Linked DNA regions of Bradyrhizobium sp. AZCC 1610. The protein of the gene in region 1 interacts with the protein of each later gene in a pairwise test. Links are inferred from orthologs where the notes say so. Each region holds a gene or a part of one and is shown on either strand. Other genes may lie near its edges.

Region 1 (3,771 bases):
TGCGGGTGCCGCAATTGGCGCAATAGCCGTGGCGCTGATGCCAGGTCACCATCGATTTCGCCATGGCGATGGCGGAGAGCTGTTCCGGCGGCACCGTGCCTTGCATGGCCATGCCGCGCAGCTCGGTGACGGCGACGTCGTCGCGCGTCATCAGCTTCTCGACGGCCGCGGCCGAAATGCCCATGCCGAAAACAGGCGCGCCGTCGCGCAGGCCTAAAAAGATCGTGCCGGGATTGGCGCCGAGCTTCACCGCCTCTTCGACGCCGAGCAGCACGCGCGGTCCATCCGCCTCCTGCCTCACCAGAAGCGAGTCGCGGTAGATCACATAGGCGCCGGCGTTGCGCTGGCCCTCCAGTGCGAACAGTTTTTCGTCATTGGTGCGCAGATGCGCGGCGCGATCCAGAATGTGGGTAACGAAAGCGGGCTTCCCCAGCGGATATTTATCGAATGCGGACATCGGTTCAACCCAACCAGATCTTGCGGCGAAGCGCGTTGATGAAATTCTGTACTTCCTCGGCGTCATGCGCCAGCGGCGGCATCACGCCCCAGACCGGGCGCGGCCAGGCCGCGTCGCTGGTGCGCCGCGCGATGACGTGGACATGCAACTGCGGCACCAGGTTGCCCAGCGCCGCGACATTGAGCTTGTCGCATCTGGTGACCTCTTTCAGCGCGCGCGAGACCCGGGAGATTTCCGTCATCAACTGCGCCTGCTCGACCTCGTCGAGGTCGATGATTTCCACCGCACCCACCCGGCGCGGCACCAGCAACAGCCACGGGTAATGCGCATCCTTGATGACCAGCACCTTGCACAGCGGCAGGTCGCCGATGTCGATGGTGTCCTTTTTGAGCTGGGAATGCAGCGACCAGGCGGAGGCGTCAGAGGGCATTAGGGTCTATGATCCTCAAAGTAGGATTGCAGAGGGCGGCCCTGCAAACAACACCCGTCATGGCCGGGCAGAAGCGCGAAGCGCGTTTTTGCCCGGGATGTCCCGGGCATCCACGTCTTTTTTGCGCTGAATTGGAAGAAGCAAGACGTGGATGGCCGGGTCAAGCCCGGCCTTGACGAAACGGGGGTAGTTCCAGCGCATGGCACCCACCAACCCCGCTTGCTTTCCGACCCTTTTGGCCCCAAATAAGGACCGGGAGATTGGCGGTGGACGAGCCACTCGCCAACCGGGTCAGGTCCGGAAGGAAGCAGCCCTAACGAGGTCCGGATCGGGTCGCTCGTCAGTCTCCTACCTGTTTTTCGAGCGAATCGCGCAAGGAGAGCGGAAAAGTCCGCGCCTTGCGCCTGGTTTCGTTCCTTTCCGCAAGCCGGCCCCGAGAGACAATCAATTGCGGATCGACCGATGAGTGATGCTGGCGCTCCCCCCGACAAGTCAGACGACGCCGGCCAGAGCGGCTTCGGCCTCGGCGGCCAGGGCGAGACGGCCAAGCCCTACCGGGTGCTGGCACGAAAATATCGCCCGTCCAGTTTTGACGACCTGATCGGCCAGGAGGCGATGGTCCGCACCGTTTCGAATGCGTTCGAAACCGGCCGGATTCCGCAGGCCTGGATCCTGACCGGCGTCCGCGGTGTCGGCAAAACCACCACGGCGCGGATTCTCGCCCGCGCGCTGAACTACGAAAAGCCTGACGGGTCGGTGAAGGGGCCGACCATCCACATGCCTGACCTCGGCGTGCACTGCCAGGCGGTCATGGAAAGCCGGCACATGGACGTGCTGGAAATGGACGCGGCGTCCCATACCGGCGTCGACGACGTCCGCCAGATCAATGACAGCGTGCGCTACGCGCCGGCCAGCGCCCGCTACAAGGTCTACATCATCGACGAAGTCCACATGCTGTCGACGGCGGCCTTCAACGCCTTCCTGAAGACGCTGGAAGAGCCGCCCGAGCACGCCAAATTCGTGTTCGCCACTACCGAGATCCGCAAAGTCCCGGTCACGGTGCTGTCGCGCTGCCAGCGTTTCGACCTGCGCCGCGTCGAGGCCGACGTGCTGATGGGGCATCTTTCCAGCATCGCGAAAAAGGAAGGCGTCGAGGTCGAGCCCGAGGCGCTCGGCATCATCGCGCGCGCCGCGGAAGGCTCGGTGCGCGATTCGCTCTCCCTGTTCGATCAGGCGATTGCGCACGCGGCGGGCCTTGTCCGTGCCGACGCGGTGCGGCAGATGCTGGGCCTGGCCGACCGCACCCGGGTGATCGACCTGTTTGAGCATCTGGCGCGCGGCGATATCGCCAGCGCCTTTGGCGAATTCCGTTCGCAGTATGACGTCGGCGCCGATCCGGTCGTGGTGCTGTCCGACCTCGCCGAATTCGTCAATTTCGTCACCCGCGTGAAGATCGTGCCGGCCACCGCCGACAATGTCGCGTTCGGCGAGACCGAGCGCGTCCGTGCCCGCGAGTTCGCCGCAAAACTGTCGATGCGGGTGCTGTCGCGGATGTGGCAGATGCTGCTCAAGGGTATCACCGAGGTGCAGACCGCGACCCGGCCGGCGGCGGCCGCGGAAATGGTGCTGGTCCGCATCGCCTATGTCGCCGACCTGCCGACGCCGGACGAGGCGATCCGGATGCTCGACCAGAACGGCGGCGGATCGCAAATTGCCTCCGGCGGCGCGGCGCCGTCACGGGCTGCGCCCACCGCACCGGTATCTTCAATGTCTGCGGCTTCGCCGATGCGGACGCCTGTCTCGCCCCGCTCCGGCGCTGAAGCGTCTGCGCGGCCGCAAATGGTGGCGCCATCGGCCCAAACGGAGTCCGCGCCCGTCCTGCGGATCACCACTTTTCCGCAACTGGTCGCGCTGGCCGGCGAGAAACGCGATATCCTGACCAAGACGGCGCTGGAATCCGATATGCGCCTCGTTCGCTTCGAGGACGGGCGGCTGGAGGTGGCGCTGGAGCGCCATGCGGCGCGCGGGCTGGTCAACGACCTCTCCCGCAAGCTGGAATTATGGACCGGGCGGCGCTGGACCGTGGTCATCTCCAACGAGGCCGGCCAGCCGACGCTGCGATCGCAGAACGAACAGGCGAGGAACGAGCACGCGCGCGCCGCGGAAGCCGATCCGCGCGTCCAGGAGGTGCTGGCGCGGTTTCCAGGCGCCAAGGTGGTCGAGGTGCGCCGGCTTGCCGCCGAGCCGCCGGAATCCAGTATTATCGCTGAAGACTTGAACGAGATTTCCGACGGCGACGACGACTGATCGGACTCTCGAGAGGACGGATAAATGGCTGATTTTCTCGGCATGATGAAGCAGGCGGCGGAGCTGCAATCCAAGATGCAGGCGATGCAGGAAGAGCTCGGCAATCTCGAGGTCGAGGGCATTTCCGGCGGCGGGCTGGTTGCCGTACGCATGACTGCGAAGATGGAAGTGAAGGGCGTGAAGATCGACCAGTCGCTGATGAAGGCCGAGGAGCGTGAAGTGCTCGAGGATCTGCTGGTGACCGCGCATAACGATGCGCGGCGCAAGGCGGAAACCACGGCGATGGAAAAGATGCAGGCGCTGACCGGCGGGCTCGGCCTGCCGCCCGGGCTTGGCCTCACCTGAAATGGCAGCAAGCGTTGCCGGCCCCGAAATCGAACGTCTGATCCAGCTCCTGGCGCGCCTGCCGGGGCTGGGGCCGCGCTCGGCGCGGCGCGCGGCGCTGCACCTGATCAAGAAGCGCGAGGCGCTGATGACGCCGCTCGCCGGCGCGCTCCAGGTCGCGATCGACAAGATTCAGGTCTGCAAGACCTGCGGCAATATCGACACGCAAAATCCCTGCACGGTATGCACCGAC
Region 2 (4,901 bases), 3.1 Mb from region 1 along the record:
TGACCCTGATTCGCCATAGCGGCTATGGTTGCGCGGCGAAGCTTCGCTGAAGCTGGATAGTTAAGCTCTCAATCTCGAGCCGCTGTAAAAGGCGCGAGACTCCCGCGTAAAATTCACGGCTAGAAGCGACGGATTCTCGCCAGGTTCGTGAAGATACTGGCAACCTCAAGTATCATGATAGCGCCATGTGGAGGGGTTGCCTACAGCGTCTGCACATCCACCACGCCCGCCACCGCCTTGATCGCACCTGCGATCTGCGGCGAGACCTTGAAGCGCCCCGGCAGCTTCATCTCCACCTCGGTCTGGAGGTCGAGCATGATGACGAGCGAGACGTCGCCATCGGCGCCGCCCGATGGCCCGGGCGCAGGCTTGGCCGGCAGGCCCTTTGCCGAACCGTTTGGCGCGGCAGCTTCCGGCATGTTGAGCCGTCGCGCGATGGAATCCAGCGGCTTGGTGTCGCGAACGAAAATCCGCAGGCCTTTTTGGGTCTTGGCCGCGGCGTCATCCAGCGGCTCGGCATGCAGCACCCGGGCGCGCACGTCCTCGCCCTGCAGTTCGGCGCCGAGCTGCAGCAACACCGCAGCCCCCGGCTCCAGCACGTCGCGGTATTGCGCGAGGCCTTCGGAAAACAGCACGGCCTCGAAATGCCCAGTTGGGTCTGACAGTCCCATGATGCCCATCTTGTTGCCGGTCTTGGTGCGCCGCTCCATCCGCGACACCACAGTGGCCGCGACCTTGCCCGCGGTCGCGCCGGTCTTCACCGCGCGCGAGAATTCCGCCCAGGTCTGCACCCGCAGCCGCTTCAACACCGTGGCGTAATCGTCGAGCGGGTGGCCGGACAGGAAGAAGCCGACGGCGTCGTATTCACGGCGGAGCTTTTCGGCCGGCAGCCACGGCTCGATTTGCGGCAGCATGATAGTCGGCGCGTCGGCAGCGTTGCCGAACATGTCGTTCTGACCGATCGTTGCCGCCTCGTGGCTGCGCTGGCAGGCGGCGAGAATAGCATCAGCGCCGGCAAAGACGCGGGCGCGGTTGGATTCGAGCGTGTCGAATGCGCCGGCGGCAGCTAAGCTTTCGATCACGCGCTTGTTGATGGCGCGCGGATTGACCCGTGCCGCGAAGTCCGCGAGCGAGGTGAAGACGCCCTTGCGCCGCTCCTCGACGATTAACTCCACCGCCTGGGGGCCGACACCCTTCAGCGCGGCGAGCGCATAGTAGATGGTGTTCTCGCCAACCTCGAAGGTCGCGCCCGAACGGTTGAGATTCGGCGCCTCGACCTTGATGCCGAGCCGCTGCGCCTCGGCGCGAAATTCCGAGAGCTTGTCGGTGTTGTTGAGTTCGAGCGTCATCGACGCCGCCAGAAACTCCACCGGGTAATGCGCCTTCATGTAGGCGGTGTGGTAGGACACCAGCGCATAGGCCGCCGCGTGGCTCTTGTTGAAGCCGTAGTCGGCGAACTTGGCGAGCAGCTCGAAGATCGTATCGGCCTGCCCCTTCGGCACGCCGTTGTTGACCGCGCCGGCGACGAAGATCGCGCGCTGCTTTTCCATCTCGGCGCGGATCTTCTTGCCCATCGCGCGGCGCAGCAGGTCGGCGTCGCCGAGCGAATAGCCGGCCATCACCTGTGCGATCTGCATCACCTGTTCCTGGTAGATGATGACGCCGAACGTCTCCTTCAGGATCGGCTCCAGGATCGGATGCAGATATTCCGGCTCCTCGTCGCCGTGCTTGCGCGCGCAATAGGTCGGGATGTTGGCCATCGGACCCGGGCGATAGAGCGCCACCAGCGCGATGATGTCCTCGAAGCGGTCGGGCCGCATATCGATCAGCGCGCGCCGCATGCCCTGGCTTTCCACCTGGAACACGCCGACCACGTCGCCCCGCGCCAGCATCTGGTAACTCGGGGCATCGTCGATCGGCAGCGTCGGCAGATCGACGTGGATGTTGCGCTGCCTGAGCAGCTTCACCGCGACATCGAGCACGGTCAGCGTCTTCAGGCCGAGGAAGTCGAACTTAACGAGCCCCGCCGGCTCGACCCACTTCATGTTGAACTGGGTCACCGGCATGTCGGATTTGGGATCGCGGTAGAGCGGCACCAGTTCGCTCAAGGGCCGGTCCCCGATCACGATGCCGGCGGCATGGGTCGAGGCGTGGCGCGTCAGCCCTTCGAGGCGCTGGGCGATGTCGAAGGCGCGCGCCACCACCGGGTCCTCGTCGCGGAACGCCTGCAGCTTCGGTTCGCTCTCGATCGCCTGCGCCAGCGTCACCGGCGCGGCAGGATTTTGCGGTACCAGTTTTGTTAATTTATCGACCTGGCCGTAGGGCATCTGCAGCACGCGGCCGACGTCGCGCAGCACGCCTCGCGCCTGCAGCGTTCCGAAGGTGATGATCTGCGCGACCTGATCGCGGCCGTAGCGCTGCTGCACATAGTCGATCACCTCGCCGCGGCGGTCCTGGCAGAAGTCGATGTCGAAGTCCGGCATCGACACGCGTTCGGGATTGAGGAAGCGCTCGAACAGCAGGCCAAAGCGGATCGGATCGAGATCGGTGATGGTCAGCGAATAGGCGACCAGCGAACCGGCGCCGGAGCCGCGGCCGGGGCCGACCGGAATGTCGTGGGCCTTGGCCCATTTGATGAAGTCCGACACGATCAGGAAGTAGCCCGCATAGTTCATGCGGTTGATCACGTCGATCTCGAAGGCGAGACGCTTTTGGTACTCCTCTTCCGTGGTGCCGGGCGACAGGCCGTGAACCTGCAGGCGCCTTGCGAGCCCCTCCTCGGCCTGGCGCTTCAGCTCCGCGGCCTCCTCAGCTACCGCATCGGAGCCTGAGCCGGCGCCGACCGTGAAGCGCGGCAGGATAGGCTTTCGCGTCTTCGGGCGAAACGAGCAGCGCTCCGCGATCTCGATCGTCGAGGCCAGCGCTTCCGGAATATCGGCGAACAGCACCGCCATCTCGGCGCGGGTCTTGAAGCGATGATCGGGCGTGAGCTGGTCGCGGTCGGTCTCGGCGATCAGCTTGCCACCGGCGATGCACAACAGCGCGTCGTGGGCCTCGTAATCGTCATTCGATGCGAAATATGGCTCGTTGGTCGCGACCAACGGCAATCCCTTGGCATAGGCGAGATCGATCAGGCCGGATTCGGCGCGGCGCTCCTTGTCGATGCCGTGGCGCTGCAATTCGACATAGAGGCGATCGCCGAACAGGCTCGCCAGCCGGTCGCAACGGGCTGTCGCGAGGGCGGTGTGATCGGCATGCAGCGCCAGCGAGATCGGGCCGTCGGGACCGCCGGTCAGCGCGATCAAATCCTCGGCATCGCCTTCCAGCCATTCGAGCTTGATGTGCGGGGATTGATGGACCGGCGTTTCCAGAAACGCCCGCGAGTTCAGCCGCATCAGGCTGCGGTAACCGCGCTCCCGCGCCGCCAGCAATACGATTCGCGACGGCGCCGAGGCCAGCGCGTTGCGCGCGTTCGGGTCCTGGTCGCCGAAATCGACGGCGAGTTCGCAGCCAATGATCGGCTGGATGCCGTAGCCGGCCATCTTGTCGGAGAATTCCAGCGCCCCGAACATGTTGTCGGTGTCGGTCAGCGCCAGGGCCGGCTGACGGTCGGCCTTCGCCAGCTCGCCGAGCTTGGCGATCTTGATCGAGCCCTTCAGCAGCGAATAGGCCGAATGAACGTGAAGATGAACGAATCCGGCACTGGACATGGTCGCTTAACGGGCTCTTATCATGGTGGGGAGCGATCATCGGCCGCTGATGCGCACCGACTCGCCACCGCAATGGTGATGCCTTGACCTGCCTAAGTCCACGCGGAACGCAGCTTCCGCGCCCGCCATCCGGCTTTTCCCCAGCCCGTCCGCAAGTCGGCCTGGATCAGGTTTTCGCCCGGCCTCAAAGCTGCGGAATCACCTGCGCCCAGACCGCGATCATCCCGACAAACAGCGCAATCGAGGCCAGCGCCGCCGCTTCTTCCACGAACATCCGCAACATCGTCCGACTCCCTACGATATGAGAACATATGAGGAACATTGTTCCTTTTTTGTTCCAGGAGTCAAGGGGCGGTAGTGGGTGGGTTTGAAGAATGACCCCTGTGGTTAATTCCTGACCGGTCTCACGGTTGCCGGACGACGAACCCAGCTTGAAGTTCGCTCCACTGCTCCAGCATCGCGATGGCGAGCAGGTGGGGGGTCGCTAGGGCGTTTCGGGTGGCTTGTCCTGCTGACTTTCGGTCTGTGGACGTTCAATAAGTTCGTAGGAGGGAACGTGGGTGGCCTCCAACCACGATTCCAGCGCAGCGCCGCAGACTGCGCAGACCGCGTCACCCGTTTGCGGTACCAAGAACTTTTCTTCAGTGCGTCTGTACTCGGCGCCGCAATTGCATTGAACAATTGTCGCCATCCTCGAAATATGCGCCCGGAACGGCCCGTTTTCCAGCCCCGGAACTCCGCCATAATCAAACTGACCCACTGCGCAGGACAGCTTTCGCGGATAATTCGCGAGCCCCCGCCACAACAAAAAAGCCCCGGGCAGCGCCCGGGGCTTCGATGATTCGCGAGAATCGCGAACGATCAGTACCGCGCGACGCCCGGGCCGCCGAACTTGTAGTTCAGACGGGCGGTGACGAGATCGACGTCCTGACTGATGCGATCGTTGCCGATGAACACGCCACCCGGCGTGGTGAAGGCGTAGGTACGGTCCTGCATGAACAGGTGATTGTACTCGACGCCAACCGACCAGTTCGGGGCGAAGGCGTATTCGAGGCCGACACCCACCGTGGCACCCCAGCGGGTGTCGTCTTCGGTCGAAGCAAACAGCGCGTTGGTGGGAACATCGAACCTGCGATACTCGTTCGAGGTCACAGCCGCACCGCCCTTGACGTAGAACAGAACGTTGTTGGC

What was found.
Region 2: the proteins of V1279_RS32660 (region 1) and dnaE interact in binary tests that used the Escherichia coli proteins (3 or more experiments, as listed by UniProt). The link is inferred for Bradyrhizobium sp. AZCC 1610 from one-to-one orthologs.

The regions. Positions count from the first base shown.
Region 1 is NZ_JAZHRR010000001.1:6,657,369-6,661,139, reverse strand. What follows is about bases 815-3,771. They hold V1279_RS32660 (DNA polymerase III subunit gamma/tau), read left to right. Parts: upstream 815-1,349; coding sequence 1,350-3,194; downstream 3,195-3,771. Other genes in these bases: recR (recombination mediator RecR), read left to right, coding at 3,541-3,771; V1279_RS32655 (YbaB/EbfC family nucleoid-associated protein), read left to right, coding at 3,219-3,539; V1279_RS32670 (hypothetical protein), read right to left, coding at 945-1,088; V1279_RS32675 (HIT family protein), read right to left, coding at 815-887. In the rest of the region: nudC (NAD(+) diphosphatase), read right to left, coding at 1-457; more of V1279_RS32675, read right to left, coding at 462-814. UniProt on the Escherichia coli protein: Part of the beta sliding clamp loading complex, which hydrolyzes ATP to load the beta clamp onto primed DNA to form the DNA replication pre-initiation complex.
Region 2 is NZ_JAZHRR010000001.1:3,572,698-3,577,598, forward strand. The notes cover bases 1-4,087. They hold dnaE (DNA polymerase III subunit alpha), read right to left. Parts: upstream 3,711-4,087; coding sequence 201-3,710; downstream 1-200. In the rest of the region: V1279_RS17705 (outer membrane protein), read right to left, coding at 4,572-4,901. UniProt on the Escherichia coli protein: DNA polymerase III is a complex, multichain enzyme responsible for most of the replicative synthesis in bacteria. This DNA polymerase also exhibits 3' to 5' exonuclease activity. The alpha chain is the DNA polymerase catalytic subunit.